DNA from 2 places in the Mycobacterium sp. NGS11 genome. Region 1 is predicted to be linked to the other one. Evidence: predicted binding sites of a transcription regulator. Region 1 holds the regulator's gene; the other holds the start of a gene.

Region 1 (15,652 bases):
TTCACCTACGAGGGCGAGCAGCTCGGCCAGGGCAAGGAGAACGCCCGCACCTTCCTGAAGGAAAACGACGAAGTCGCCAACGAGATCGAGAAGATGATCAAGGAAAAGCTCGGCATTGGCGCGGTCGTGACCGATGACGACGTCTTGCCCGCCCCCGTCGACTTCTGAGCCCTCCCGCGAGGAGCAGGCGCGGGCGCTGTGCCTGCGCCTGCTCACCGCGAGAGCGCGCACCCGGGCCGAGCTGCACGGCCAGCTGACCAAACGTGGCTATCCCGACGACGTCAGCGGGCGCGTGCTCGACCGGTTGGCCTCCGTCGGCTTGATCGACGACGCCGACTTCGCCGAGCAGTGGGTGCATTCCCGCCGGGCGCACGCCGGCAAGAGCAAGCGCGCCTTGGCCGCCGAGTTGCACACCAAGGGCGTCGGCGACGACGTGATCACCTCGGTGCTGGCCGGGATCGATGCCGGTGCCGAACGGGACCGGGCGGAGCAGCTGGTGCGGTCCAAGCTGCGCCGGGAGACGCTGGACGGCGACGACGCGCGGGTGACTCGCAGGCTGGTGGGGATGCTGGCGCGCCGTGGTTACAGCCAGAACTTGGCATGCGAGGTCGTTTTCGCCGAGTTGGCCGCCGAGCGGGAGCGCCGCCGGGTCTAGGCCCTTGACGTGCGGTTTCTCCCGCGCCAACCCGTCGCCGTACCATGGCCGGGTGACTTCGATGGTGGCGCGGGACGCCGGGACCGCACACACGCCGGCCGATGCCGTGTCCGCGCGCACCTACCAAGTCCGCACCTATGGCTGCCAGATGAACGTCCACGACTCGGAGCGGTTGGCCGGCCTGCTGGAAGCGGCCGGCTATCGGCGCGCCGCCGAGGGCTCGGATTTTGGAGACGCCGACGTGGTGGTGTTCAACACCTGCGCGGTGCGGGAGAACGCCGACAACAAGCTGTACGGCAACCTCAGCCATCTGGCTCCGCGCAAGCGCGGCAATCCCGAGATGCAGATCGCCGTCGGCGGCTGCCTGGCCCAAAAAGACCGGGACGCGTTGCTGCGCAAGGCGCCCTGGGTCGACGTCATCTTCGGAACCCACAACATCGGGTCGCTGCCCACGCTGCTGGAACGCGCCCGACACAACAAGGTCGCCCAGGTCGAAATCGCCGAGGCGCTGCAGCAATTTCCGTCTTCCCTGCCCAGCGCGCGCGAATCCGCCTACGCCGCTTGGGTTTCCATCTCGGTTGGGTGCAACAACAGCTGCACGTTCTGCATCGTCCCGTCGTTGCGGGGCAAGGAGGTCGACCGCAGTCCGGACGACGTCCTGGCCGAGGTCGCCTCGCTGGTCGACGACGGCGTGCTCGAGGTCACGCTGCTGGGCCAGAACGTCAACGCCTACGGGGTGTCCTTCGCCGACCCGGCCCTGCCCCGCGACCGCGGCGCCTTCGCCCGCCTGCTGCGGGCCTGCGGCGACATCGACGGGCTGGAGCGGGTGCGGTTCACCTCGCCGCACCCGGCCGAATTCACCGACGACGTCATCGAGGCCATGGCGCAGACGCCGAATGTCTGCCCCGCCCTGCACATGCCGCTGCAGTCCGGATCCGATCGGGTGCTGCGCGCGATGCGACGGTCCTACCGTGCCGAGCGCTACCTGGGCATCATCGACCGGGTCCGGGCCGCCATGCCGCACGCCGCCATCACCACCGACCTGATCGTCGGCTTTCCCGGAGAGACCGAAGAGGACTTCGCCGCCACGCTCGACGTGGTGCGCCGGGCCCGGTTCTCGGCCGCGTTCACCTTCCAGTACTCCAAGCGGCCCGGCACCCCGGCCGCCGACCTGGACGGGCAGATCCCGAAAGCCGTTGTGCAGGAACGCTATGACCGGCTGATCGCGTTGCAGGAGGCGATCTCGCTGGAGGGTAACCAGGCCCTCATCGGGCAGACCGTCGAACTGCTGGTCGCCACGGGCGAAGGGCGCAAGGACAGCCGCACCGCGCGGATGACCGGGCGGGCCCGCGACGGCCGGTTGGTGCACTTTGCGGTCGGGGAAGCCGTCGGCGCGCCCGCCGACACCCCGGTGCGGCCCGGCGACATCATCACCACGGTGATCACCGACGCCGCACCGCACCACCTCATCGCCGACGCGGGCATCGTCACGCATCGCCGCACCCGGGCGAGTGATGCGCAGGCGGCCGGGCAGCGCCCGGGCGGCATCGGCCTCGGCATGCCCGCCGTCGGGCCGCCCGCCGGCCCGCCCGAACCCCTTGGATGTGCACTATGAGAAAAGAAATCAACAACGACGCACAGCTCGACGCCCTGCGGACCGAGATCGAGGCCGCCGAGCGCCGGGTGGCGCGCGGATTCGACCCGGGCCCTCGCGCCTTCTTCGTGTCGATCCTGGTGTTCGTGCTGTTGGCGTCCTTCATCCTGCCGCACACCGGTGACGTGCGCGGTTGGGATGTGCTGTTCGGTAGCCACCACGCCGGCGTGGCCGCCGTCGCCCTGCCGTCGCGCGTGTTCGCCTGGCTGGCCCTGGTGTTCGGCGTGGGCTTCTCGATGCTTGCCCTGGTGACGCGGCGTTGGGCGCTGGCCTGGGTTGCGTTGGCGGGCACCGCGATCGCGGGCGCCGCGGGCATGCTGGCGATCTGGTCGCGGCAGACCGTCTCCGCGGGGCACCCGGGGCCGGGCTGGGGCCTGATCGTCGCCTGGCTGACCGTGCTCGTGCTCATCTACCACTGGGCCCGCGTGGTCTGGTCGCGCACCATCGTGCAGCTGGCCGCCGAGGAGCAGCGGCGCCGCGTCGCGGCGGCGCAACAGTCGATCACCCTGCTGGACGGGCTGGACAACCCGGCGCCGCAGACCCGCGACGAGCCCGGCGACAAAGGGGACTGATCGCCACTAGGGCTTGCGGGTCAGCGCCTCGACGGCCGCCTGCGCCCACTGCCGCCACTGCTCGGCGTTGGCTTTGGCCTCTTCGGCCTCCTTGGTCCGCCCCGCCGCCGCGGCCTTCTGCGCCTGCTGTTCGTATTGCTCGGCGCGGGCCTGGAATTGCTCGGCGCGAGCCTGAGCTTGCGGGTCAGACCAGCCGACGTCGCCCGCGTCGCGCACCTTCTTCTCGACCGCGCGCAGCCGCCGCTCGAGCTCGGCGGACCGCTCGCGCGGCACTTTGCCGATCGCGTCCCACTTCTCGGTGATCGTGCGCAGCGCCGCGCGGGCGGCGTCGTGATTGCTGGTGTCCAGCTTCTCCGCCTCGGCCAGCAACGCCTCCTTGGCGGTCGCATTGGCGCGGAACTCGGCGTCCTTTTCCGCCGTCACCGCGTTGCGCGCGGTGAAGAACACGTCCTGGGCGGCCTTGAAACGCCGCCACAGGGCATCGTCGACCTCCCGGGTCGCCCGCCCGGCCGCCTTCCACTCGGTGAGCAGCTTGCGGAATTCGGCGCTGGTCGCGGTCCAGTCTGTCGAGTCGGACAGCGCTTCGGCCCGCTCACACAGCCGTTCCTTGGCCTGGCGGATTCCCGAGCGTTCCCGGTCCAGTTCGGCGAAGTGCGATCCCCGCCTCCGGTTGAAGGCCTCCCGGGCCGCGGAATAGCGCTTCCACAGCGCGTCGTCGACCTTGCGGTCCACCCCGCTGATCGTCTTCCATTCGTCGAGGATCGCGCGGAACCGATCGCCCGCGGCCTTCCACTGCGTCGCGTTGGCGGCCAACTCCTCGGCCTCTGCGGCCAGCGCCTCCTTGCGAGCGGTCTGGGTGGCCCGATGCTCCTCGCGCCGGGAGCGGTCCGCGGCGACGGCCGCCTCGGCGTGTTCGACGATGGCGCTCAGCCGGCCCGCCAGCGCGTCGACATCGCCCAGCACGGCCGCCGTCGGCAACGCCTCCGTCAGCTGGGCCGCGTGCGCCTTGATCTTGCGCGCGTCACCGCTCCCGGAGGCCAGGCGCTCCTCCATCAGGGTGACCTCGGTGGCCAGGTCATCGAAGCGCCGGCCGAAGTGGGCGAACGCCGCCTCCCGGTCGCCGGCCTGCCAGGAGCCGACGATGCGCTCGCCGGCAGAGCTGATCAGCCACACCGTGCCGTCGTCGTCCACGCGTCCGAACTGGTGCGGATTGCTGGGCGGCGGCATCACCAGCGGGTGAGCGGTGCTGGGTCGCGGAGTCGGCCGGGGACCGGGGCGCGGTCCCGGGCGGGGCACCGGCCTAGCTGAATCGTCGCGAGGCTCGTCAGCCGTCATGCGCTCGTCACTACCCTTTCGCAACCCTTCCGCGCGGTCCGCGTCCCGCGCGCCTGCCGCGCGTAGCGGCACCGTTTTCCTGCGTCTGCCGGATGCCCGTGGCCGGGGCCCCCAACAGGTTCTTAACAGTATTCAAGCAGCTTGCTCTGGCACGTGCCGCCACCTTGCCGTTCCCGACCGGCCCGACGAGGCAGGCCGACGGCGCGCTGCGAGGGGGCTCAGCCAGCGCTCACAGCTAGCTGTGTAGCTCTCTTAGAGTTATCCCACGGGTTACATAGATTGCTGAAGTATTAGTTGAACGGTTACCCGCGGCGTTATTAGCAACGTGTGCAACGTCATAGATTCGTAGTTGAACTGAACGCCAATTGTGCGTGTATTTGCTTGGGCCACGGGGAAAGCTGGGTCGGACGGCCGTCGGGCGGAGGGATCGATCAATGTCAAAAGTTGATGTCGCGGCGTTACTTGCCTTATGCGCGGCGCTGGCATCTGCGGTCGGCGACGTGATCCGTCAGCGCTCCGCGCACGAGATCACCGACAAGCCGGTCGGGCACCTCGAACTGTTCCGCATGTCGCTGCGCGACACCCGGTGGTGGCTGGGTGGCCTGGCCGCGATCACCAACTACAGCCTGCAGGCCGCGGCCCTGGCATGGGGGTCGGTCGTCTTGGTGACCGCCCTGCAGGTGACGGCCCTTCTGTTCGCACTGCCCATCTACGCGCGGCTCGCCCACCACCGGGTGCAGCCGCGGGAATGGATGTGGGCGCTGATCCTGGCCGCCGCATTGGCGGTCGTCATCATCGTCGGCGACCCGGCTGCCGGTGACCAGCGCGCGCCGCTGCGGATCTGGCTCATCGTCGCCCTGGTCATGGTGCCGCTGCTGGTGACCTGCGTGGTGGCCGCGCGGCTGCGGGCCGGCAGCCCGTTTGCGGCCATGCTGCTCGCGGTGGTGGCGGGTTCGTCGCTGGCGTTGTTCGCGGTCCTGACCAAGGGCATCGTCGAGATGTCCGAGCACGGCCTGCTGCGCGTGGTCACGTCGCCGGAGTTCGTGCCCTGGCTGTTGGTGGCGCTGGCCGGGATGATCTTCCAGCAGTCGGCGTTCCGCGCCGGCGCGCTGACCGCGTCGTTGCCGACGATGACGGTGGCCAAGCCGGTGGTCGCCGGCCTGCTCGGCGTGCTGGTGCTGAACGAGACGCTGCATGCCACCGGTCCCAAGGCCTTCGTGCTGGTCGGCGCAGTGGCGGTGGTCCTCATCGCCACGATCGCCCTGGCCCGCGGCGAAGCCGCCACCATCGACCGCGCCGAGCAAGGGTCAGGTGGTGCCCCGCGAGAAGTACCGGCCCGGGGGGTGACCGAAGACGACGACTTCGGCCCTCGCAGCGACCGTCTGGTAGTGGCGGACAGCTTTCGCCTCTGACGTCGGGAGCCCGGGCAAACCGAACTGATGCCGGACCGCGGCCGCGGTCACGTTAGTTTGGTGGCGTGCTGAGCGCGATCGCGATCGTCCCTTCGGCGCCTGTCCTCGTCCCCGAACTCGCCGGGGCGGCCGCCGCCGAAGTGGCCGACCTGGAGGCGGCGACGCTGGCTGCGGCCGCGCTGCTGCCCGACCGCTGGGTGGCGATAGGGGTGGGGCCCCAGGACGCCGTGCTGGGTCCCGACGCGGTGGGCACCTTCGCGGGTTTCGGCGCCGACGTACGCGTCCGGCTTTCCCCGCAGGCCGACGACACCGCCCCACCGGTCGCGTTTCCGGTCTGCGCGCTGCTGGCCGGCTGGGTGCGCGAACGGGCCCAGCCGCACGCCAGCGCGCAGGTCCGGATCTATCGCGCGGATCGCGAAGCCGACGCCGCACTGCGCCTCGGCGCGGCTCTGCGGGCCGAAATAGACCGGCTGGCCGAGCCGGTCGGGGCGCTGGTCGTCGCCGACGGCGCGAACACGCTGACTCCGGCGGCCCCCGGCGGATACGACCCGGACAACGCCGACGCGCAAGAGGCGCTGGACGATGCGCTGGCCGTCGGCGATATCGCCGCGCTGCGCCGGCTGCCGCGCCAGATCCTGGGGCGGGTCGCGTTTCAGGTGCTGGCCGGGCTGGCCGATCCCGGACCCCGATCGGCCAAGGAGCTGTACCGCGGAGCGCCCTATGGGGTGGGCTACTTCGCGGGCGCCTGGCAGCTGTGACGGCCGCCGTGCGCCCCGTCGCGATCATCGGCCCGACCGGCACCGGCAAGTCGCAGTTGGCCCTCGACTTCGCGGAACGGGTCGAGCGGCTCGGCGTCCGCGCCGAGATCGTCAACGCCGACGCGATGCAGCTCTACCGCGGCATGGACATCGGCACCGCCAAGCTGCCCGTCGCCGCCCGTCGCGGCATCCCGCATCACCAGCTCGACGTCCTCGACGTCGCCGAGACCGCGACGGTCGCCCGCTATCAGGGCGCCGCCGCCGACGACGTCGAAGCGATCGCGGCCCGGGGTGCGGTGCCGATCATCGTGGGCGGCTCCATGCTCTACGTCCAGTCGCTGCTCGACGATTGGTCGTTTCCCGCCACCGATCCCGCGGTGCGCGCGCGCTGGGAGCAGCGGCTCGCCGAGATCGGGGTAGGCGAGCTGCACGCCGAGCTGGCCCGCCGCGATCCCGCCGCGGCCGCGGCCATCCTGCCGACCGACGCTCGCCGCACGGTGCGGGCCCTGGAAGTGGTCGAACTGACCGGTGAGCCGTTCGCCGCGTCCGCGCCGCAGATCGGCGCGCCCAGGTGGGACACCGCCATCGTCGGGCTGGACTGCGACACATCACTTCTCGACGAGCGGCTGGCCCGGCGCACCGACGCGATGTTCGACCAGGGCCTGGTCGGCGAGGTGGTCGCGCTGCTGGACCGGGGATTGCGCGACGGGGTCACCGCCTCGCGCGCGCTGGGCTACGCGCAGGTGCTCGCGGCCCTCGACGCCGGAGGCGGTCCGGAGCGACTCGGCGAGGCCCGCGAGCAGACCTTCGTGGGCACCCGACGCTACGTGCGACGGCAGCGGTCGTGGTTTCGCCGGGACCATCGCGTGCAGTGGCTGGATGCCGCCGATCCCGCCCGGCTCGTCGACGCCGTCATGCGGGTGTGGCGCCACGTATCCTGAGCAGGTGAATTTCGCGAAGGGCCACGGCACCCAGAACGACTTCGTGGTGCTGCCGGACCCGCAGGCCGAGCTGAGCCTGACCGAGTCGCGGGTGGCCGCGCTCTGCGACCGGCGCCGCGGGCTCGGGGCCGACGGGGTGCTGCGGGTCACCACCGCGGGCGCGGCGCTGTCGGCCGGCGTGCTCGACCGGATGCCCGACGGGGTGGCCGCCGGTGACTGGTACATGGACTACCGCAACGCCGACGGGTCGGTCGCCCAGATGTGCGGCAACGGCGTGCGGGTCTTCGCGCACTACCTGCGCGCCAGCGGCATGGAGTCCCGCGACGAATTCGTGGTCGGGTCGCTGGCCGGCCCGCGGCCGGTCGCGGTGCATCGCGTCGATGCGACCACCGCCGATGTCAGCGTCGACATGGGCAAGGCCAATACGCTCGGCCCGGGCGAGGCGGTCGTCGGCGGCCGGCGGTTCTCGGGCCTGGCGGTCGATGTGGGCAACCCGCACCTGGCCTGCGTGGACCCGGAACTGACTCCCGAGGTGCTGGCGGTGCTGGACGTCGCCGCGCCGGTGAGTTTCGATCCCGCCCAATTCCCGGACGGGGTGAACGTCGAGATCCTGACCGCACCGGCCGATGGGGCCGTGCACATGCGGGTGCACGAGCGGGGCGTGGGCGAAACGCGCTCGTGCGGCACCGGAACGGTCGCGGCCGCTGTCGCCGCGCTGGCCGGTGCCGGCGCGGCCACCGGCGCCCTGACCGTTCGCGTGCCCGGCGGCGAGGTCGTCGTCACCGTCACCGACGCCACCAGCTTCCTGCGCGGACCGTCCGTACTGGTAGCCCAAGGAGAGCTCAGCGAGGAATGGTGGCGCGAACAGCAGCGTTAAATCAGGTGCGTGACACCGGTTTCGCGTGCATCATCGTGTATTGCCTATGACAGAACCTGAATTTCGCGATCACGCTTCGGTCGTCCCGGAGCCCAGCACGGGCGAACTCGCCCTCGAAGATCGGTCGGCGCTGCGCCGCGTCGCCGGCCTGTCGACCGAACTCACCGACGTCTCCGAAGTCGAATACCGCCAGCTTCGGCTCGAGCGGGTCGTCCTGGTGGGCGTGTGGACCGACGGCACCGCCGCGGACAGCGAGGCCAGCATGGCCGAGCTCGCCGCCCTGGCCGAAACCGCCGGCTCCGAGGTGCTCGAGGGGTTGATCCAGCGCCGGGACAAACCCGACCCGTCGACGTACATCGGTTCGGGCAAGGCCGCCGAACTGCGCGACGTGGTGCTGGCGACCGGCGCCGACACCGTCATCTGCGACGGTGAACTGTCCCCGGCGCAGCTGACCGCACTGGAAAAGGCCGTCAAGGTCAAGGTCATCGACCGCACCGCGTTGATCCTCGACATCTTCGCCCAGCACGCCACCAGCCGGGAAGGCAAGGCGCAGGTCTCGCTGGCCCAGATGGAATACATGCTGCCGCGGCTGCGCGGCTGGGGTGAATCGATGTCGCGGCAGGCCGGTGGCCGTGCCGGCGGCAGCGGGGGAGGCGTGGGCCTGCGCGGGCCCGGTGAAACCAAGATCGAGACCGACCGGCGGCGCATCCGCGAGCGCATGGCCAAGCTGCGCCGCGAGATCAAGGACATGAAGCAGGTCCGCGACACCCAGCGCAGCCGGCGGGTGCACAGCGACCTGCCCGCGATCGCCATCGTCGGCTACACCAACGCCGGCAAGTCGAGCCTGCTCAACGCGCTGACCGGTGCCGGAGTGCTGGTCCAGGACGCGTTGTTCGCCACCCTGGAGCCCACCACCCGGCGCGCCGAGTTCGATGACGGCCGGCCGTTCGTGCTCACCGACACCGTCGGATTCGTCCGGCATCTGCCCACCCAGCTGGTCGAAGCCTTTCGCTCCACGCTGGAAGAGGTCGTCGACGCCGATCTGTTGGTACACGTCGTCGACGGCTCCGACGTCAACCCGCTGGCACAGATCAACGCGGTCCGCCAGGTGGTCTCCGAAGTCGTCGCCGATTACGGGACCGACCACGACGGTGCCGTGCCGCAGGAGCTGGTGGTGGTGAACAAGGTTGACGCCGCAAGCGATTTGACGTTGGCCAAGCTCCGCCATGCGCTGCCCGGTGCCATGTTCGTGTCCGCACGCACCGGCGATGGTATCGACGCCCTGCGCCGCCGGATCGCCGAGCTCGCCGTTCCCGCCGACACCCCCGTCGACGTCGTGATCCCGTACCACCGCGGCGACCTGGTGGCTCGCCTGCACGCCGATGGGCGCGTCCAGCAGGAGGAGCACAACGCCGAGGGCACCCGCATCCGGGCCCGGGTTCCGCTGGCCCTGGCCGGCCGGCTGCGCGAGTTCGCCGCGCGCTGAACGCGTGCTAGTGCGTCGAGACTGCAACCACGCACCCTCGCATCGGCGTGTCTTGTGCCTAGTTGCAGTGTCGCGGCAGCTCGGGCCGCCGGCCAACGGCCGCTAGCGCCCCGCCGGCTGCCGACCAACCGTCCGGTTGGTATATCTTGGGCTGCAGTATTCCCAGTCGCCGGAGGTCTTCCATGAGCAGCGCCATCAAATATCAGCGCACTCTTTTCGAGTCAGAGCATGACCTGTTCCGTGAGTCCTACCGGGGCTTCCTCGAGCGCCACGTCGCGCCCTACCACGACGAGTGGGAGAAAGAGAAGATCGTCGACCGCGGGGTGTGGCTCGAGGCCGGCAAGCAGGGCTTCCTCGGCATGGCGGTGCCCGAAGAGTACGGCGGCGGCGGCAACCCCGACTTCCGGTACAACGCGATCATCACCGAGGAGACCACCGCCGGCCGCTACAGCGGCATCGGATTCGGCCTGCACAACGACATCGTCGCGCCATACCTGTTGGCGTTGGCCACCGAAGAGCAGAAGCAGCGCTGGCTGCCGAAATTCTGCACCGGAGAGCTGATTACGGCGATCGCGATGACCGAGCCGGGAACGGGTAGCGACCTGCAGGGCATCAAGACCCGTGCCGTCAAGCAGGGCGACCACTACGTGCTCAACGGCTCAAAGACGTTCATCACCAACGGAATCAACTCCGACCTGGTGCTCGTGGTCGCGCAGACCGACCCGGAAAAGGGCTCTCAGGGTTTCTCGCTGCTCGCCGTCGAGCGTGGCATGGAGGGCTTCGAGCGCGGGCGCCACTTGGACAAGATCGGGCTCGACGCCCAGGACACCGCCGAGCTGTCGTTCACCGACGTGCACGTGCCGGCCGAAAACCTGCTGGGCAAGGAGGGCATGGGATTCATCTACCTCATGCAGAATCTGCCGCAGGAACGCATCTCGATCGCCATCATGGCCGCCGCGGCCATGGAGCAGGTGCTCGAGCAGACCCTGCAATACACCAAGGAGCGCAAGGCATTTGGCAAGCCGATCGGCAGCTTCCAGAACAGCCGCTTCGTGCTGGCCGAGCTGGCGACGGAGGCGACCGTGGTCCGCATGATGGTCGACGAGTTCGTCCGCCTGCACCTGGATCACAAGCTGACGGCGGAGCAGGCCGCAATGGCCAAGTGGTACTGCACCGAAAAGCAGGTGCAGCTGATCGACCGCTGCCTGCAACTGCACGGCGGTTACGGCTACATGCGTGAATATCCGGTTGCCCGTGCCTTTTTGGACGCCCGGGTGCAAACGATCTACGGCGGCACGACCGAGATCATGAAGGAAATCATCGGACGCAGCCTCGGCGTCTAGCGTTTCGTTTTCTGGATAGCGGCCTCCCACCCGCGGGCGATATCGGGGCAGCAATATCCGCGAATCGCTGGACGCGACCGACATTCGGGAGTTGTCTCGCACGGTCCTATTGCCGTGAGCGACAAACCGACCGATGCGCGTGGTGCGGGTGTGGGGGGCGGACCGTGAATGCACCACCGGCTCACGTACCGTCGGCGCATGTGTTTCCGGTGCGCCGACCGCGGCATCGCGCATAGTCAGCCCCGCGATCGCGCCGTCGGCTCAGGCGCGCCGCGCAATTCTGGTGTGCGAGTCGGCAGTCCGGCGTCGTCGCTCGATCGTGCGTTCCCGCCGCCCTCCCGTGCGATATCCGCTACACCGCGCGAACGGTGGCACGGCGGATCGCGATTGGGCCATGGGCAGGCATCATTTCGACATCGGTGTGGTATCCGTTTTTGTAAAATTCGTGATTTGACTTCGCATTTCTTGTTGCTTGGAGCAAAGTTATGCGAGCCCGACGATAAGGCTGATCGTGCGCGGGTCCATTTCCGGCGCGAGTACCGCCCGCTCGCCGGTTATGCAGATAAGGGCATCGCCGCTAAAAGAGCCATGTCCGCCGGCTGGGAGGCTTGGTGAAGGTGCAGAGAGGTCACATGCGCAGGCTGATCGGAAGCGCGCTGGTCAGCTTGACGACCACGGCGCTGGCCGCGGTCTTGTTGGCCCCCACCGCGGTAGCGAGTCCGATAGGCGACGCCGAGGCGGCGATCATGGCCGCGTGGGACAAGGCCGGCGGCGACACCTCGCCATTGGGCGCCCGCAAGGGCGACGTGTACCCCGTCGGGGACGGTTTCGCCCTGGACTTCGACGGCGGCAAGATGTTCTTCACCCCGGCCACCGGGGCCAGATTCGCCTACGGGCCTGTCCTGGACAAGTACGAGTCGCTGGGCGGGCCGGCCGGCAGCGATCTGGGCTTCCCGGCGATCGACGAAGTTCCGGGTCTCGCCGGTCCGGACAGCCGGGTGATCACCTTCTCCGCCAGCGACAAGCCGGTGATCTTCTGGACGCCCGAGCACGGCGCACACGTGGTGCGCGGCGCCCTGAACGCCGCCTGGGACAAGCTGGGCAGCTCGGGCGGGGTGCTCGGTGTGCCGGTCGGCGACGAGACCTACAGCAGCGAGGTGTCCTCACAGAAATTCAGCGGCGGCCAGGTCTCGTGGAACAGGCAGACCAAGCAGTTCACCACCGAACCGCCGGCGCTGGCCGACCAACTCAAGGGCCTGCAGGTGGCGATCGATCCCACCGCGGCGATCAACACCGCCTGGCGCGCGGCGGGCGGTCCCACCGGACCCCTGGGCGCCAAGCAGGGCGGGCAGTATCCGATCGGCGGCGACGGAATCGCCCAGAACTTTGCCGGCGGCAAGGTGTTCTTCACCCCGGCCACCGGCGCGAATGCGGTCGAGAGCGACATCCTGGCCAAATACGAGTCGCTGGGGGGACCGGTCGGCAGCGACCTGGGATTCCCGACCGCCAACGAAACCGACGGCAACATCGGGCGTGCCAGCCGCGTCGCCACCTTCTCCGCTGCCGACAAGCCGGTCATCTTCTGGACGCCCGACCACGGCGCCTTCGTCGTGCGTGGGGCGATGAAGGTGGCGTGGGACAAACTGCGCGCTCCGGCGGGCAAGCTCGGCGCCCCGGTCGGCGACCAGGCCGTCAACGGCGACGTGATCTCCCAGCAGTTCACCGGCGGCAAGATTTCGTGGAACCGGGCGAAGAACACGTTCAGCACCGATCCGTCCAACCTGGCGCCGCTGCTGTCCGGGCTGCAGGTGTCGGGTCAGGACCAGCCGAGCAATTCGGCCCTGCCGGCGCACCCGAAGAAGTCCTCCTGGCACTGGTGGTGGCTGGTGGTCGCCATTCCGGTGCTGGCGCTGCTCGTGCTGATGGCGTGGGTGCTGTTCGGTGGGCGGCGCCGGCCTGCGCACGAGGAGGCGGCGGCCTACGCGCCCGGTCGCGGGGGGAACCTCGGCTACGACGCCGACGAGCGCTGGGGCCACGACGATGCCGACGTCGGCGCCGACCCGTTCGGGCTCGGCGCGACGCATCAACCGGAGCCGGAACCGGACGCCGGGCGGGTCAGCTGGCAACGTCAGGCTCCTGCCGATAGCGACTATCGGTTCCACGAGGAGGAAGACCCCGACGCCGTCGATACCGACTCGATCCCGGTCGTCTCCGCGGAGATGCTGTCGGAGGACGAGTATGCCGAGGCGGGGGCCGACTACGCCGACTACACCGACGGCGTCCCCGAGGTCGCCGAGCCCGAGGCGGCGGACGACGCCGCCTACGTCGACGCCGACGGCCCCGATGCGGGTTATCCGCAGGAGGCGTATCCGGAAGACGAGTACCCCGACGTCGCCGTTTCCGGCATCCCGCCGGAGGGCGACGCGGCGGAAGGCCTCCTGGAAACCGCTGAGCCAGAAGACGAATACCTCGACCTCGCGGCGCCGGAACCGGACGTCGAACCCGAAGCGGACACCGCGACGGAGGCCGACATGACGGACACGGCGGTGGGAGCCGCCGCGGTCGCCGATGCGGTCGCGGCCGGGCCTCCGGCGCGAAGCGGTCGGCACGCCGCCGATGACGCCTCGGAAAACGGCCTGGCGGCCCCGGACGGGCGACCCACGATCCACCTGCCGCTCGATGATCCGTACCAGGCGCCCGACGGATACCCCGTCAAGGCCAGCGCTCGCTACGGCTTGTACTACATGCCGGGTAGCGACCTGTATCAGGACACGCTCGCCGAGCTCTGGTTGTCGAGCGAAGAAGTCGCTCAGGCCAACGGCTTCACCCGGGCTGACTGACCGAGGCCGGGCGCGCGTCAGACCTTGCGGATGACGGTGACGACCTTGCCCAGCACGCTGGCGTCGTTGCCCGGGATGGGATCGAACGCCGGGTTGTGCGGCATCAGCCACACCTGACCGCCGGCGCGTTTGAACGTCTTGACCGTGGCCTCGCCGTCGAGCATCGCCGCGACGATGTCACCGTTGTCGGCGACGTTCTGCTGACGGACCACCACCCAGTCGCCGTCGCAGATCGCGGCATCGACCATCGAATCACCGACGACCTTGAGCAGGAAAAGCGTGCCCTCACCGACCAATTCGCGCGGCAGGGGAAAGACGTCTTCGACGGCCTCTTCGGCCAGGATGGGTCCGCCGGCCGCGATGCGCCCGAGCACCGGGACGAACGTGGGTTCCGGTAGGGCGTCCGAACCGGCCACTTCGGTGGTGGGGGCCGCCACGTCGTCGTCGGCCCCGCGGACGTCGACGGCCCGCGGGCGGTTGGGGTCGCGGCGCAGGTAACCCTTGCGCTCCAGGGTGCGAAGCTGGTGCGCCACCGATGACGTCGACGTCAGACCGACGGCATCGCCGATCTCCCGGATGCTCGGCGGGTAGCCGCGGCTGGTGACCGAGGCGCGGATGACATTCAGAATGGTGCGCTGCCGTTCGGTCAGCGAGGAATCCACGGAGTGCAGCCGACCCTCGGGACCGGCCGATGAAACGTCGTTGCTGTCGCCCATGGCACCGAATGTAGCCGCACCGAGGACAAGAATCAAACATGTGTTCGAGTGGCGTGTCGCGGCGGTTCGCGTCGGCGCAAAACAAGCGCGAAGCCGGACGAATTACAGATGTGTAACTCTTCGGGATATCGGGTATTTGAGTGCTCGTGACAGTGGTAGAGGCCGACGAACTTGTCGGTGGTGTGATCTAGCGTTTGCTCGTGCGACACGCTTCGCTCAAATGTTCGGTTTCGAACATACAAGCGATTAGTGTCGAACACACGAGCGAGAGCTAGTTGACCGGAGGAACGAAGATGACAGTCATCCACACGCCCGCGCCGCGTACCAGCAGTCTTCGGCGCCCGATCAATGGACCCGTCCTGGGGCCTCGCTACGGACGGGACGGGCTGGCCCGGTCCCGCCGGCCCGCGCCGTCGCGGCCCGCGGGCGCCGCCACGCGCTACTACGGCACCGGGGTGGCAATGTCCGTCGCTCCGCACCGCAGGCGCGCCACCACCTGGGCGTCGACCATCGGGCTGGCACTGGCCGCCGGCGCGGTCACGCTGTGGCTGGGTCTCGTCGCGAACGTCGGCCAGGTGCTCAACGGCGACTCCACGAACTCGGCGACCCAGGTTCCCGACCGGCTCGCCGTCGTCCGCGTGGACGCGGGGGAGTCGCTCCAGGATTTCGCGCACCGCGTGGCGCCCGGCGCGCCGGCACCCCAGGTCGCCGATCGCATCCGCGAGCTCAACGATCTACACTCGCCCAACCTGCTGGCGGGCCAGACCCTCATCGCTCCGGTCGGCTGAGTGGCGTTGCGCCGAAACGGATGTGTTAGCCGTGCAGGTCAGCGCGCGGGTACGCTCAAGGTCCTGCGGTATCTTGTCGGCGCGACGAAGGAGCGGTCATGCACTGTCCGTTCTGCCGCCATCCCGACTCGCGGGTGATCGACTCCCGCGAAACCGATGAAGGCCAGGCCATTCGGCGTCGCCGATCCTGTCCCGAGTGCGGACGGCGTTTCACCACGGTGGAGACCGCGGTCCTGGCGGTGGTCAAGCGCAGCGGCGTCACGGAGCCGTTCAGC
Region 2 (15,652 bases), on a different contig from region 1:
GCTTCATGGTGCGCGTCGGTGTGGCTGAGAACATCGGAGACGCGGGACCGATTGGGGCATAGATTTGGACACGGTTCTTGGCCTGTCAGTGACGCGATCCACCGTTGGCTGGGTCCTCGCTGAAGGACATGGCGCGGACGGCACCATCCTGGATCACCGGGAGCTGGCGGTGCACGCAGCTGCCGGCCTGCACGCCGCGGGTACCGCCGAGCAGGTAGTGGCAGAGGTGTCGCGGGTCGAATCGGCGGCGGCCGCGAGCGATCACCGCCTGCGGGTCATCGGAGTGACGTGGAACGACGAAGCATCCGCCCAGGCGGCGCTCGTGTTGGAGGCGTTGACCGACGCGGGATTCGACAACGTCGTGCCGATCCGGTTTCTGGAGGCCATCGAGACGTTGGCTCAGGCCATCGGGCCCGTCATCGGCTATGAGCAGACGGCGGTCTGCGTCCTCGACGATGGCTGGGCAACCGTCGTCATGGTCGACACGCACGACGGGGAAGCCCAGATTGCGACCAAGCAGGTGCGCGGCGGCTTCGACGGTCTGTCCCGCTGGCTGACCGGCATGTTCGACCGCAACGGCTGGCGGCCGGGGGGCGTTGTCGTGGTCGGCTCCGACGACGACATCGACGGGCTCTCCTGGCAACTCGAAAGAACTTTGCCGGTACCGGTTTTCGTGCAATCGATGGCACAGGTGACCATCGCGCGCGGAGCGGCGCTGTCCGCGGCGCGTAGCACCGAATTCACCGACGATCAGCTGGTGGAGCACCTCGGCGAACTCGTTCCAGCGCCCATTCAGAGACGCCAGTTGTCCTACGCCGGAGCCGTCACCGCGCTGGCGGCCGGTGCCATCACCTTCGTCGGGTCCGTATCGCTGGCGGTGGGGATCCACGTCGGCCCGGCCAGCGCGGCCGCACCGCCCACGCACGTGACCCATTCGCCCCCACCGCAAATCGTCGAGGCGGCGCCCGCCGTCGCGCCGCTTCCGGCGGCCCCACAGCCCAAGGTGGCTCCTGCGGCCAAGCCTCCTGCCGGGCAACCGGTTTCGGAGCCGGCTCCGGAAGATCAACCCGGGACCGATGGCGCACGACAGTTGGATGGCGGGAGCAGGCAGCCCTACTTGACCCGGGTGCTGGAGCACATACCCGGCGACACCGGCGATGCGGCGGTCGATTCAGCCCCTCACGCCGCGACCGACTCGCAGCCCTGATCCGCCGCCACCGCTCGGGCGGTGATGCTCAATCGCCTTGGGCGCGAACCGCGCAGAAGGTCAACGACACCTCGTCCGCGACCTGAACGGAACCCATCAGCAACGAGTAGGGCTTGATACCGTAGTCGGACTGGCGGACGGTGGATTCTGCCGACATTCGCCACGAGTCCTCGAGATCTTCTGTGCACAGCTCGATTACGTGGTCGCGCGACTTTCCCCGGATGTGCAGCGCGCCGGTGAGGCGGTAGCCGTCGTCGGTCTTCTCGATGGCGTCTGCGACGTAGCGAATCTGCGGGAATCGGCTGGCCGACAACGACTTCAGGGCGTTGGACCGCGCCAACGCCTTCTCGGCCCCGGACAGGCCCTTGACACCGCCGTCTCCGCGCAGCACTTCGAGTGAATCGGTCTCGACCGTAAGCTCCGCGCTGACGGGTCGCGAGCCGGCCCAGCGGACAGTGGCCCGCCAGGTTGTCATCGCGATGGTGAGACGATGGCCCATGCGAGCGGCCCTGCCGGCAACACCCGTGTGCAGCAACAATTCACCGTCAGCCGGGCCGATCGTCCACATGGCGTCTTTGTCTAAAGTCACGGGCCGTCACATAGTCAAAACGGTGCGATAGTGCGCCCGGCCCTCTTCGAGGGCCGCGTAGCCCTCCGCGGCTTGCTCCAACGGCAATTCCTCGATCCACGCCCGCACGCCGGACAGGACCGCGAATTGCATTGTGTCTTCGACTTCCTTCGCCGTCCCGGAGGGATGGCCGACGATGCTGACGCCCGGCGTGATGAGCTGAACCGGGCTGATCGGCAGCGGCTCGGGCGTGACGCCGATGGTGACCAGTTCACCCTGGGGGAGTATGCCGCCGACCGTGGCCGCCATCGCCTTCGAGTTGCCCGCGGTGGCCAGGACAACCGTCGCGCCGCCAAGATCCTTCAGCGCCTCGGCGGGGTCGTTGGCCGTGGAGTCGATGTAGTGATGGGCGCCCAATTTCCGGGCATCGTCAGCCTTACCGGTGCCGCGATTGATCGCGATCGTCTCGAATCCCATCGCCCGCGCGAATTGCACTCCGAGATGGCCCAGTCCGCCGACACCGAGAATCGCGACGCGATCGCCGGGCAGCGCCTTGGTGTGCCTCAAGGCGTTATAGGTAGTCACGCCCGCACAACCCATCGGGGCGGCTTCGGCGTCGGAGAGCTCGTCCGGGATTCGGGCCAGGGCGCTCACCGGCACGGTCGCCGACTCCGCGTAGCCGCCGGGATACTGCCAGCTCGGCACCTTGCCGTTCTCGCAGTGGATGAACAGGCCCTTACGGCATTGGTCGCAGTGGTAGCAGCATCCGCCGAACCAGCCGACCGCGACGCGGTCACCGACCGCGAAACCCTGTACGCCGTCGCCGATTTCGGCGATTCTGCCGGCGATTTCATGTCCCGGAGTCAGCGGCCACGATATCCCGGGGAACCCGCCGTTGACGAAGTGCGCGTCGGTGCCGCAGATGCCGCAGGCGGTGACCGTCAGGCGTACCTCGTCGCGCCCCGGCGGTGTGGTTTCGGCGTCGACCAGCTCCAAAGCTGCACCTGCGGATGGGACATGAACGGCTCGATGAGTGGGCATGCCCCTAGCTTGTCACCCCTGGGCCTGATGCGCGACAGGGCATTTCCCGGCCCCGTTGGTGTGGTAGTCGACCTGCCAGTGCTTGATTCCGTTGAGCCAGCCCGATCGGAGGCGTTCGGGCTTGCCGACCGATTCCAGATCGGGCATGGCATCGGCGATCGCGTTGAACATCAGGTCGATGGTCATCCGCGCCAGGTTGGCCCCGATGCAGTAGTGCGCGCCGGTGCCGCCGAACCCCACGTGGGGGTTGGGATCACGCAGGATGTTGAAGGTGAACGGGTCGTCGAACACTTCCTCATCGAAATTGGCGGAGCGGTAGACCATTACGACGCGCTGACCCTTTTTGATCTGAACGCCGGACAGCTCGTAGTCTTGCAGGGCGGTCCGCTGGAACGAAGTGACCGGGGTGGCCCAGCGGACGATCTCGTCGGCCGTCGTGACCGGTCGCTCGCGCTTGTAGAGCTCCCACTGATCGGGGAAGTCCGTGAAGGCCATCATGCCCTGGGTGATCGAGTTGCGGGTGGTCTCGTTGCCGGCCACGGCCAGCAGGATGACGAAGAAACCGAACTCGTCGTCGGAGAGCTTGTGCCCGTCGACGTCGGCCTCGACCAACTTGGTGACGATGTCTTCGCCGGGATTCTTCGCCCGGTCGGCGGCCATCTGCATGGCGTAGGTGATCAATTCGACCGAGGCGCCCATCGCGTCGTTGCGCGCGAACTCGGGATCCTGGTCGCCCACCATTTCATTCGACCAGTGAAAGAGCTTCATGCGGTCTTCCTGGGGCACTCCGAGTAAACCGGCGATGGCCTGCAACGGCAGCTCGCAGGAAACCTGCTCGACGAAGTCGCCCGCACCCGCGGCAGCCGCATTTTCGACGATCTTCCGGGCGCGCTCGTTCAGGTCGTCGCGTAGCCGCTCGACGGCGCGCGGGGTGAAACCGCGGGAGATGATCTTGCGCAGGTGGGTGTGCTGCGGGGCGTCCATGTTGAGCAGCACGAACTTGCCGGTATCGCGCTGCTCTTGCACGGTGCCCTCTTTGTAGCGGGGCAGCGCGGTGTTCTCCAGGCTGGAGAACACGTCGCTGCGCCGCGAAATCTCTTTGACGCCCTTGTGCTTGGACACCACCCAGAAGCCGCCGTCATCGAAGCCGCCCACGCCGTTCGGCTGTTCGTTCCACCAGATCGGCGCGGTCCGGCGCAGCTCTGCCAGTTCTTCCACGGGCAGTCGCTCGGCGTGGATGTCCGGGTCGGTGAAGTCGAACCCGGGGGGCAGATTGGGGACCGGCTGGGCGGTTGGCTTGGCGGTTGGCTCGACGGTTGGCATTGCCCGCTCCTCGATGACGAAGTGGTCTAGTCGTCTTTGTGCAAGGAAACCACTGCCACACCTTGGTTGTGAAGCATTGACGCAAGATCGCCGGGCGCGAATTGGAACGTGTTCTTCACCGGCGGTTCGCCGCCTAGCGGTGGGTCCACGCCCGGCGATCGCGGTCGCACGCCGAATCGGTCTTGTGGCCGACTGTCGGACCGATATGCTTTGGTGCAGGTCACCGGCGACGACAGGCGGGGTAGGACATGATTCGGGAACTGCTCAGCGCCGCTTCGATAGCGGGCATCACCATCGGCTTGGCCCCGTGCGCGGCCGCCGGTTACGACGGCGACGTACCGGGGATGAACTACCAGGCCTCGCTGGGCGCGCCATGCGACAACTACGAGCGCTTCATCTTCGGGCGCGGCACCAGCGGCCAGGCCGAGGCCTGTCATTTCCCGCCTCCGAATCAGTTCCCCGCGGCGACCACCGGATACTGGGTGATTTCCTACCCCCTCTACGGAGTCCAGCAGACCGGCGCGAAATGCCCGGGCTCGCAGGCTGCGGCGCAGACGCCGGACGGACTCCCCATGCTGTGCCTGGGAGATCAGGGGTGGCAGCCCGGATGGTTCACCGGGGCAGGATTTTTCCCGCCCAGCGGATAACTTGGTGCAGCCATGAACCGTAGTGAGCCAGGCCAACTGGTCGTGCCGCGCTGGCTGCGTTTCGTGTTGGCCTCCGATCGCGCCGGGTCGGCGTGGTACATCGGCGCCGGGTTTTTCTTCGCCCCCGTGCTCGCCGTGCTCTCACCCTGGCCCGCAGTCACCGCCGTGCTGTGGGTCGTCATCGCAGTGACCGGGCTTTGGCTTGGGCTGCTGGGCATCGCGATGGCCGTCGGGCTGGCCCGAATAATGCGCTCCGGGGCCGAGATTCCCGAAGATTACTGGCGCACGCTGGTGCATTACTGAGACGCGATGCCGACGAGAAACGGCGCCCGGCCCCGTCTAGAGTCGTAGCAACCGTCCTGCGACAAAGGAGATTCCAGATGGCCTTCAATCCCAGAGATGCAGTCGACGCGGCGAGGGACATCGCGACCAACGCCGTCGAGAAAGCGTCCGACATCGTCGAACACGCCAGCGACATCCTCCGCGGCGACGTCGCCGGCGGCGCCAGCGGCATCGTCCGGAACTCGATCGACATCGGAACGTACGCGCTGGACCGGACAAAGGAAGCGTTCACCGGCCACGACGAAGTCGACGACGTCTAGGCGCGAGCCCTTCGCGTTAAACGGAGGCGGCCTCGTTGAGCTCGTCGAGCCGGTTGGTGGCTTCCAGGTACTCCTGCACCCAGCGTTCGATGACCGTTGAGGTCTTCTCCACCTTGGTCAATTGCCCGACGACCTGACCAACCGGGTTGAACGCCACGTCGACGGACTCGTTGGGGTAGCGGTTGGTTGCCCGCACGGCCATGCCGGACACCATGTACTGCAACGGCATTCCTAGCGGCTTCGGGTTTTCGGGCGCCTCCCATGCCTCGGTCCAGTCGTTTCGCAGCATGCGCGCGGGCTTACCGGTGAACGAGCGGCTTCGCACGGTGTCGCGGCTTCCCGCCTTGACGTAGGCCTCCTGCTGAACCGGGGTGTTCGAGGACTCCTCGACCATCAGCCATTGCGACCCGGTCCAGGCACCTTGCGCGCCGAGCGCCAGCGCGGCCGCGATCTGCTCACCGCTGCCGATGCCGCCGGCGGCCAGCACCGGAACCGGCGCGACCTCCTTGACGACCTGGGGCCACAGCACGATCGAACCGACCTCGCCGCAGTGCCCACCGGCCTCGCCACCCTGGGCGATGATGATGTCGACACCCGCGTCGGCATGCTTGCGAGCCTGCGACGGCGAACCGCACAGCGCCGCCACCTTGAGTCCGGCGTCGTGAATGTGCTTGATCATTTCCGCCGGCGGGGTACCGAGGGCGTTGGCGATCATCTTGACCTTGGGGTGCTTGAGCGCGGCCTCGACCTGGGGCGTGGCCGTGGCCTCGGTCCAACCGAGCAGTTGCAGGGTGTCGCCGTCGCTGTCCTCGACCGGCACGCCGTGGTCGGCGAGGATCTTCTTGCCGAAGTCGAGGTGCTCCTGCGGCACCATCTTGCGCAGCGTGTCGGCCAGCTCGTCCGCGGACAGGTGGGAGTCCATGCCCTCGTATTTGTTCGGGATCACGATGTCGACGCCATAGGGGTGGTCGCCGATGTTCTCGTCGATCCACTTCAGCTCGATCTCCAGCTGCTCGGGCGTGAAGCCGACCGCTCCGAGCACGCCGAACCCCCCGGCCTTGCTGACCGCCACGACGACGTCGCGGCAGTGGGTGAAGGCGAAAATCGGGAACTCGATGCCGAGTTCGTCGCAGATAGGGGTGTGCATTACAACTCCTGGGAGCTCGCCGAATTGAAACGTGTTCTAGTTTAGTACGGAGCTCATTGACGTGGCCAGCGGGTCCTGATTTGGATGTGATTACTACGACCCGTCACTGCCGTCAGGCCGCGATGCTGTTCGCCACCCACAGGATGAGAAACACGAGCATGGAGGCGGCGCAGAGCAGATGGTCCCGGCAGACCGAGCGAGCCAGCCGCGTCTGCTCGGACGGACTGTCGGCGCGATGCCCGAGTCGCACCGCATCCGGGACCGTGTGCGTCAAGGCCAACATGATCGGGATGCCCGCTAGCGGGGCAGAGGTCACCAGCAGCCAGCCCGGATCGTGTCCGCGGGCCGCCTGCACCACCAGCGTGCCCAACAGGGCGAGCATCACGAGCACGATCAAACGGTTCATCGGCCGAGACGTCGTGGCCGCGCGGTGGTAGTACGCCGCGAGGGAAGCCAGCACAGCCTCGGGGAGTTCGGCCGTGGCCTTCCGGTATCGAAGAACTTGAACGTCGAAAATCAAGTCCATCCACAAGACGGCGAGGAGGAACCCGCCGCAGGCCATGAGCAACGAGGCCATGGCGCTCACCCACCTCTTGATCCATCCCAGGAAACCGCGCCGCAGCGCGGTGGCCGCTTGGACCCATTGTTCTCGGCAGCGCAAGAGGCGGCAGGCCGACGAGGGCTGGCGCGGTGGCCGGGGCTGAAATCACTTGTGCCACTTATGTCCCGGTGTTCTCATCTGGGCGGATTCTGTCGGCGGGCAAACGTAGTATTCGAACGTGCGTTCGATAAGTTGGAAAGTGATTCAGAGGCGGCGCGCGTGACTTTCGTGGACCGTGAGCAGATCCAGGGCGACGTTGATGCGTTGTGCACTGTGGCCTCCCGCTTGCGGGAGCATTCCTATGAGGCGCTGACCAACCCGGAACGCCTGGCTCTCTTGGGGAAATTCGAATGCGTGGTACGCAAACTGCAGACGCCGAGTCATCAGCTCATCAATCAGCTTGGTGAGCAAGGCGATTCAGCGGAGCTCGGCGGCAAGCTGTCCTGGGTGTTGGCCGACCGGCTGCACATCACTCGCGCCGAGGCCGGACGGCGCATCGCCGAGGCGGCGGATCTGGGTCCGCGCCGGGCGTTGACCGGGGAGCCGTTGGCTCCGGTATTGCCCGCGACCGCGGCGGCCCAGCGCGATGGGGCAATCGGTGCCGACCACGTGTCGGTGATCCGGCGGTTCTTCCACCAGTTGCCCGAGTCCGTCGACCTCGAGACTTGTGTGCATGCCGAAAAGCAGCTGGCGGTCAAGGCCACCGAATTCCGCCCCGATCAGCTCGCCAAACTCGCCCGGCGCCTGATGGATTGCCTCAACCCCGACGGCAGCTACACCGACGAAGACCGGGCCCGGATGCGGGGTGTGGTGCTCGGCAATCAGCAGGCCGACGGCATGTCGCGCCTGAGTGGATGGCTGACGCCGGAGGCACGCGCCAGCTGGGAGGCGGTGCTGGCCAAGCTGGCCGCGCCCGGCATGTGCAACCCCGACGACGACACACCCGTCGTCGACGGCACCCCCTCGGTAGATGCGATTCACCGCGACACCCGCAGCACCGGGCAGCGCAACCACGACGGCCTCAACGCCGCCCTACGCGCCGTCCTCGCCAGCGGAAACCTCGGTCAGCACAACGGCTTACCGGCCAGCATCATCGTGACCACCACCCTCGCCGAGCTCGAAGCCGCGGCCGGAAAGGGTTTGACCGGCGGTGGCACCATCCTGCCGATGTCCGACGTCATCCGGCTGGCTCGCCACGCACATCACTATCTGGCGATCTTCGACAAGGGCAAGGCGTTAGCGCTGTATCACACCAAGCGCCTCGCGTCGCCGGGGCAGCGAATTGTTCTGTACGCCAAGGACCGTGGCTGTACTCATCCCGGCTGCGACGTCTCCGGCTATAAATGCGAGATTCACCATGTCGAAGATTGGGCCAGGACGTACCGCACCGACATCGACCAACTCGCCATGGCCTGCGGGCCCCACCACCGGCTGCTCGAGAAGGGCTGGACCACCCGACAACGCGCGAACGGCGACACCCAGTGGATCCCACCCGCACACCTCGACCGCGGTCAGCCCCGTGTGAACACCTTCCACCACCCCGAAAAGCTATTGGCGGACGAGGACGACGACGGCCCGTAGAGTCGGATCCCTTGATCCGCGGCCGCGCCAGCGGGTAGCGTAGTGCTGCCAATTACGAAACGATGCGTAGCGTAATTGGCGTACAGGCCACCGAGAGGATCAGATGCGCAGCCGTTACGCCGGCGATCCCTTCACCACATCCACCGCCGAGATCGCCGCCGCGCTAGAGGATGTCAGCATCCCCACGCTGTTGCTCTCGCTTGTCCATATCACCGGCGACCCACGGTTCATCCGCGACTTCAAGCAGATGGGCATCTTCCTCAACGAGGTCCAGGGGTTCATGTCGGAGGAGGACAAGGCGCGGGCCCGCAGCGAAGCCGTGTCGGTGATCGCCGAGTACCGGGACCGCGGTTGCCCCGAACCGCAGCCGCTGAGCCCCGAACTCATCAGGGAAATGATGGATTGGGCGGCGTGCGAGCACGTTCCGGACGACTATCTGTCGCTGGTCATCGAAGAGCTGGACCTGGGCGGCGTCGACCTGCGGCGCCCCGTCGCGTTGCCGCCCGAGCGCGCCGCTGAGCTTCCGGTCCTGGTCGTCGGGTGTGGCGAATCCGGCATCCTGGCCGGCGTCCGTCTCAAGCAGGCCAACATTCCCTTCACCATCGTAGAGAAGAACGCGGGCCCCGGCGGAACTTGGTGGGAGAACACGTATCCCGGCGCACGGGTGGATGTGGCCAACCACTTCTACTGCTACAGCTTCGAACCCAACAACGACTGGACGCACTTCTTCGCCGAGCAATACGAGCTGCAGGACTATTTCACCAAGGTCATCGACAAACACGGCCTGGCTGGGCACGTGCGTTGGCGCACCGAGGTTCTCGCTGCCGAATGGAACGACGACGCCGGTACGTGGAGTGTTTCGCTGCGCTCTGCCGACGACCAAACGACCGTCGTGCAGGCCCGCGCGCTCATCACCGCGGTGGGCCAACTGAACCGTCCCAACCTTCCCGGTTTTGACGGAGCCGACACCTTCCAGGGACCGGCTTTTCACTCGGCTGCCTGGGATCATTCGGTAGACCTGAAAGGCAAGCGGGTCGCACTTGTCGGCGCGGGCGCCAGTGGTTTCCAAATCGCTCCGGCGATCGCCGATGAGGTCGAGCACCTCACGGTGTTCCAGCGGACCGCGCAGTGGATGTTTCCCAACCCGATGTATCACGACGAGGTCGCCGACGGTGTGCGCTGGGCGATGCGCCACCTTCCGTTCTATGGCAGGTGGTACCGCTTCCTGGTGCTGTGGCCCGGCTCGGACAAAGGTCTGGACGCCGCCGAAGGGGACCCCGGCTACGCCGACCAGGATCACGCCGTCAGCGACATCAATGCCGCCGCGCACCTGATGTTTTCGCAATGGATCACCAGCCAGGTCACCGAAGATGCCGACCTGTTGGCCAAGGTGATGCCCGACTATCCCGCGTGCGGCAAACGGACGCTGCAGGACAACGGCAGCTGGCTACAAACGCTGCAGCGCGACAATGTCGATTTGGTGCGCACGGCCATCGAGAAGATCACGCCGCAGGGCATCGCCACCGTTGACGGCGTGACCCATGACGTCGACGTCATCGTGTATGCCACCGGGTTTCGGCACACCGACGTGCTGTGGCCGCTGAAAGTCACCGGGCGAAACGGCACCGACCTGCACGAGATGTGGGGGAGCAGGCCGTATGCCTACCTCGGGATCACCGTCCCGGAATTCCCGAACTTCTTCATCGTCTACGGGCCGGGAACACACCTGGCCCACGGCGGCAGCCTCATCTTCCAGTCCGAACTGCAGATGCGCTATGTCGACCAGTGCCTGGCGCGACTGGCCGAAACCAACGTGCATTCCCTCGAACCCAAGCCGGAAGCCGCCACCGAGTGGCACCGGCGGACCCAGACGCAGATCAAGAAGATGGTGTGGTCACATCCGGCCGTCAAGCACTCGTATTTCAAGAATGCCGACGGGGAGATCCACACCGTGAGCCCATGGCGTCTCAACGAATACTGGTCCGCGGTGCGCGAGCCCGATTGGTCACAGTTCGTAGTGCGAACGAAAGATTCAGCGCGACAAGGGAAGTGAGCAAACCGAAATGCGGACTGTAGTCGTCGATGGGCCGCGCAACGTCCGGGTCGACACCCGCCCCGATCCGGCCCTGCCCGGACCCAATGGGGCGGTCGTCGCGGTGACCGCCGCCGGTATCTGCGGATCCGACCTGCACTTCTACGAGGCCGACTTTCCGATGCCCGACCCGATCGCGCTCGGCCACGAAGCCATCGGCACCGTCGTCGAAGCCGGGCCGGAAGTGCGCAACGTCAAAGTCGGCGACGAGGTCCTGGTGTCGTCGGTGACCGGCTGCGGCGCATGCGCCGGATGCGCGACCCGCGATCCGGTGATGTGCCACTCCGGCTTCCAGATCTTCGGCGGCGGTGTGCTCGGCGGCGCGCAGGCCGACCTGCTCGCGGTGCCCGCCGCGGATTTCCAGCTGCGCAAGATGCCCGAGGGAATCAGCACCGAGCAGGCGCTGCTGCTCACCGACAACCTGGCCACCGGCTGGGCCGCGGCGCAGCGGGCCGATATCCCATTCGGCGGCACGGTGGCCGTGATCGGCCTGGGCGCGGTTGGCCTGTGCTCACTGCGCAGCGCGCTGTTCCACGGCGCGGCAACGGTTTTCGCCGTCGACCAGGTCGATGGCCGGCTGGAGCGCGCCGCCAAATGGGGTGCGACACCCCTGAAGGCCCCGGCGCTCGAGGCCATTCTCGCCGCCACCGGTGGCCGTGGCGCGGACGCGGTCATCGACGCCGTCGCCACAAATGCCTCCCTGACCGATGCGCTCAACGCGGTACGGCCCGGCGGCACCGTCTCGGTCGTCGGTGTGCACGACATGAATCCGTTCCCGCTCAACGCACTGGGCTGCCTGATCCGCAGCACGACGATGCGATTCACCACTGCGCCGGTGCAGCGCACGTGGCCGGAATTGATTCCGCTACTGCAGTCGGGCCGCCTCGACGTCGACGGCATCTTCACCACCGCAATGCCTTTGGACGAAGCCGCCAAGGGCTACGCCACCGCGGAGTCACGATCCGGCGACGATGTGAAGATTCTGCTGAAGCCCTAGCCCGTCATCTGGTCGCCGTGATGTATTGCGACCGCATGAAACTGTCGATCTTCACATCGACATCCGGCGGCGTCATGCCGTACCCGGCTTGCAGATCGAGGGTGTTGCGCACGGGTTCGACGGCCCACGCATGGGCCGTGAGCCACTCCGCCGGATCCGACCGCGGTTCGTACGTCAGCGCCGAAAAGTCCACGTTGCCCGCCATATTGACCCCTGGGTGATTCGTCTCCAGAGCGTTGAGCTGGTCGTGGTCGAGTCGCGATCCCAACGCACCGATGGCGATCCGGCTGCCGGGTGCGCTGAGCCCGCTGATCCGGGTGAAGAGTGCGTGTTGTGCCTCGTCGGTCAGGTAGGGCAGCACCCCTTCCACCGACCAGGCGCTCGGACTCTCCACGTCGAACCCGGCCACTTCCAAGGGCCGCGACCAGTCGGTGCGCAAATCGGCGCCGACCTCGATCCGGTGGGCCTTGGGGGTAGCGCCGTGTTCTGCGAGGACCCGACCCTTGAATTCCAGGACCTTCGGAAGATCGACCTCGAAGACCCTTGTGCCATCTGGCCACGCAAGCCGATACGCCCGCGAATCCAGCCCGGCGGCCACGATCACCGCCTGCCGGATGCCCGCCGCACCCGCGGTATTGAAGAAGTCGTCGAAGAAGCGGGTCTGAACGCCGTACAGGCGGGGAAACGCCGTCTCGTCGTCGGTGGTACCCGGATTGGCAAGCACCCCCGCCAAATACGGGTCCCGCGACGCTTCGATGAACACTTTCGCGTATTCGTCCCGCACCAATGGCTGCGGGCTCACGGCATGCAGCGCACGCCATCCCGCCACCAGCAGCGCGGTATATCCGACGCTGCTGACGATGTCCCAGGTGTCGTCGTCGGAACGGAGCGACCCGAATTCGGGTGTCGTGTTCATGGTTGCCCCTCCCGGCGACTCGGAGCTGAAGCCGACCTTTCCACGGTACCCGCCGAGTTGATTTCAGAGCTCCAGCAAAACCGTGACCGGGCCGTCGTTCACCAATTCGACTTGCATGTTCGCGCCGAACACACCGGTCTGCACTTCGGCGCCGAGTTGCCGCAGCGCCTCGGCGAACTCCGCCACCAGAGGCTCGGCGACCCCGCCTGGCGCGGCCGCATTCCATGATGGGCGGCGGCCCTTGGCGGTGTCGGCGTACAACGTGAACTGACTGACGACCAGAACGGGAGCATTGACATCGGACGCGGAGCGCTCATCGGCGAGAATTCTTAGCTGCCAAAGCTTTTCGGCGATCCGTTGCGCCTTTTCGCGATCGTCGCTGTGGGTGACGCCGACAAATGCCACCAGCCCCTGGCCTTCGGGACGGATGGCGCCGACCACAGCGCCCGCGACCGAGACCGTTGCCGACGAGACCCGCTGCACCAATACCCGCATGGGCGTCGATGGTGCCAGATTGGCGCTGCCGAGGTTGGGTACGCTCGTTGGGTGTCCGTGCTCGTCGCGTTTTCCGTCACCCCGATGGGGGTGGGCGAGGGCGTCGGCGAGATTGTCGCCGAAGCGGTCCGAGTGGTTCGCGACGCCGGGCTGCCCAACAAGACGGATGCGATGTTCACCGTGATCGAGGGCGAAACCTGGGCGGAGGTGATGGCCGTGGTGCAGCGCGCGGTCGAGGCGGTGGCCGCCCGCGCGCCCAGGGTCAGCACGGTGATCAAGGCGGATTGGCGCGCCGGAACCAGCGACGCGATGACGCAGAAGGTCGCCACCGTCGAGCGCTACCTCGCCGAGAGCTAGCTCGGCAGCGCCGATCGAAACGGCTGGGCGTCGCTGAAATCGCGGCTTCAACCGGCTGGGGAGGCGGCCCGGCAAGGGTGACACTGCCAGTAGGCTCGGGGCGGTGAGCGCACGCGCAGGAATCGTTGTCACCGGAACAGAGGTCCTCACCGGACGGGTCCAGGATGCGAACGGCCCCTGGATCGCCGACCGTCTCCTGGAGCTGGGCGTCGAGTTGGCCCACATCACGATCTGCGGCGACCGGCCCGCGGACATCGAAGCGCAGCTTCGGTTCCTCGCCGATCAGGGTGTGGACCTGATCGTCACCAGCGGCGGCCTGGGTCCGACGGCCGACGACATGACCGTCGAGGTGGTGGCCCGGTTCTGCGAACGCGAGTTGGTGTTGGACGCCGAGGTCGAGGAGAAGATCGCCAACATCCTCAAGAAGTTGATGGCGCGCAACCCCGCATTCCAATCCGCTTTGGACCCCGGCACTTTCGAGTCGCTGCGGGCCGCCAATCGCAAGCAGGCCATGGTGCCGGCCGGGGCGCAGGTGCTCGACCCGGTGGGGACCGCTCCCGGCGTCGTCGTGCCGGGCAATCCGGCGGTGATCGTGTTGCCCGGTCCGCCGCGCGAGTTGCAGCCGATGTGGCATGCGGCCATCGAGACGCCCGCGGCGCAGGACGCGATCGCCGGCCGGACCGTTTACCGGCAGGAGATGCTGCGGATGTTCGGGTTGCCGGAGTCGGGGCTGGCCGAAACGCTGCGCGAGGCGGAACAGGCCGTGCCCGGCTTCGGGCAACTCGAGATCACCACCTGCCTGCGGCGCGGGGAGATCGAAATGGTCACCCGTTATGAGCCGGAGGCCGCCGACGCGTATTCGCGGCTGGTCAAGCTGCTTCGGGAGAGGCACGGGCATCAGTTGTATTCCGAGGACGGTTCGCGCGTCGACGATCTGGTCGCGCAGCTTCTGGCCGGCCACCGGATCGCGACGGCCGAGTCCTGCACCGCGGGCCTGCTCGCGGCGCGGCTGACCGACCGGCCCGGCTCGTCGGACTATGTGGCCGGGGGTGTCGTGTCCTACTCGAACGAGGCGAAGGCGGAGCTGCTCGGCGTTGACCCGGCGCTGATCGAAGAGCACGGCGCGGTGTCCGAACCGGTGGCCGAGGCGATGGCCGCGGGGGCGCTGCAGCGCTTCGGGGCCGACACTGCGGTCGCGATCACCGGGATCGCCGGCCCGGGCGGGGGGACGGAGGAAAAGCCGGTGGGCACAGTCTGTTTCAGCGTCACGGCCGACGGCCGCTCCGATACCCGCACGCTGCGGCTTCCCGGCAACCGCTCGGATATCCGGGAGCGCTCGACCACCGTGGCCATGCACCTGTTGCGCCGCCTACTAGGCAACACCGAATAGCGTCACGCTAGCGTGGCGGCGGCGGCTGGGAGCCACGCTGGCGTGACGCTCGGCAACGCAGGGGACCAGCTCACGTCACTTCGCTTGCCAGGAAGGCGCTTTCGGTCGTGCCGAAACGCACCCCGGTGGCGTCCTTGCCGATCAGCGTCAGCACCGCGACCGTGATGAGCACCGGTACGATCGTCGCCGCCAGCGCGAACGGGTAGCCGTGTGATTCGGCGAGGCGTTCCTGGATCGGCAAATTGAATGCCGCCAACAAGTTTCCGAGTTGATAGGTCACCCCGGGGTAGAGGCCGCGGATGGCATCCGGGGACATCTCGGTGAGGTGGGCGGGAATCACGCCCCACGCGCCCTGCACGAACAGCTGCATCAAAAACGAGCCCAGGCACAGCATCGCCGCGCTGCGCGAATACGCGAAGAGCGGGATGATCGGCAGCGCCAGGACCGCGCAGAAGACGACGGTGTAGCGGCGGCTGAATCGCTGCGACAGCGTGCCGAAGACCAGGCCGCCGATGATGGCGCCGACGTTGTAGACCACCACGATCCACTTGACCGTCGTGCTGGCCAGGTTGGCGCCCTGGTTGGCGTGCGCGCCCAGGAAGGTGGGGTAGACGTCCTGCGTGCCATGGCTCATCCAGTTGAAGGCGGTCATCAGCAACGCCAGGTAGACGAACCGCCGGATGATCGC

What was found. Region 1 encodes LexA, which represses DNA repair genes until DNA is damaged. Its sites were predicted from a motif close to CGAACANNTGTTCG; they were not measured.
Region 2: the regulator LexA is predicted to act here: its motif matches at 7,310-7,323, upstream of AC5Y4T_RS06345 (HNH endonuclease signature motif containing protein).

Annotation. Positions count from the first base shown of each region.
Region 1 is NZ_JCALEJ010000011.1:6,365-22,016, forward strand. Features, by position in the region: gene recA (recombinase RecA) at 1-168, shown strand, start outside; gene recX (recombination regulator RecX) at 134-655, shown strand; gene miaB (tRNA (N6-isopentenyl adenosine(37)-C2)-methylthiotransferase MiaB) at 717-2,270, shown strand; gene AC5Y4T_RS14460 (Rv2732c family membrane protein) at 2,267-2,881, shown strand; gene AC5Y4T_RS14465 (DUF349 domain-containing protein) at 2,888-4,216, opposite strand; gene AC5Y4T_RS14470 (DMT family transporter) at 4,651-5,628, shown strand; gene AC5Y4T_RS14475 (class III extradiol ring-cleavage dioxygenase family protein) at 5,694-6,386, shown strand; gene miaA (tRNA (adenosine(37)-N6)-dimethylallyltransferase MiaA) at 6,395-7,327, shown strand; gene dapF (diaminopimelate epimerase) at 7,332-8,204, shown strand; gene hflX (GTPase HflX) at 8,251-9,690, shown strand; gene AC5Y4T_RS14495 (acyl-CoA dehydrogenase family protein) at 9,873-11,033, shown strand; gene AC5Y4T_RS14500 (LGFP repeat-containing protein) at 11,666-13,873, shown strand; gene lexA (transcriptional repressor LexA) at 13,891-14,589, opposite strand; gene AC5Y4T_RS14510 (LysM peptidoglycan-binding domain-containing protein) at 14,883-15,377, shown strand; gene nrdR (transcriptional regulator NrdR) at 15,476-15,652, shown strand, end outside.
Region 2 is NZ_JCALEJ010000003.1:280,994-296,645, reverse strand. Features, by position in the region: gene AC5Y4T_RS06390 (DUF7159 family protein) at 65-1,207, shown strand; gene AC5Y4T_RS06385 (YceI family protein) at 1,236-1,775, opposite strand; gene AC5Y4T_RS06380 (alcohol dehydrogenase) at 1,803-2,816, opposite strand; gene AC5Y4T_RS06375 (cytochrome P450) at 2,829-4,139, opposite strand; gene AC5Y4T_RS06370 (hypothetical protein) at 4,388-4,786, shown strand; gene AC5Y4T_RS06365 (hypothetical protein) at 4,799-5,089, shown strand; gene AC5Y4T_RS06360 (Rv1893 family protein) at 5,167-5,388, shown strand; gene AC5Y4T_RS06355 (nitronate monooxygenase) at 5,405-6,535, opposite strand; gene AC5Y4T_RS06350 (hypothetical protein) at 6,648-7,112, opposite strand; gene AC5Y4T_RS06345 (HNH endonuclease signature motif containing protein) at 7,356-8,717, shown strand; gene AC5Y4T_RS06340 (flavin-containing monooxygenase) at 8,821-10,770, shown strand; gene AC5Y4T_RS06335 (alcohol dehydrogenase catalytic domain-containing protein) at 10,781-11,806, shown strand; gene AC5Y4T_RS06330 (class I SAM-dependent methyltransferase) at 11,811-12,722, opposite strand; gene dtd (D-aminoacyl-tRNA deacylase) at 12,786-13,217, opposite strand; gene AC5Y4T_RS06320 (MTH1187 family thiamine-binding protein) at 13,269-13,574, shown strand; gene AC5Y4T_RS06315 (competence/damage-inducible protein A) at 13,678-14,964, shown strand; gene AC5Y4T_RS06310 (MFS transporter) at 15,035-15,652, opposite strand, start outside.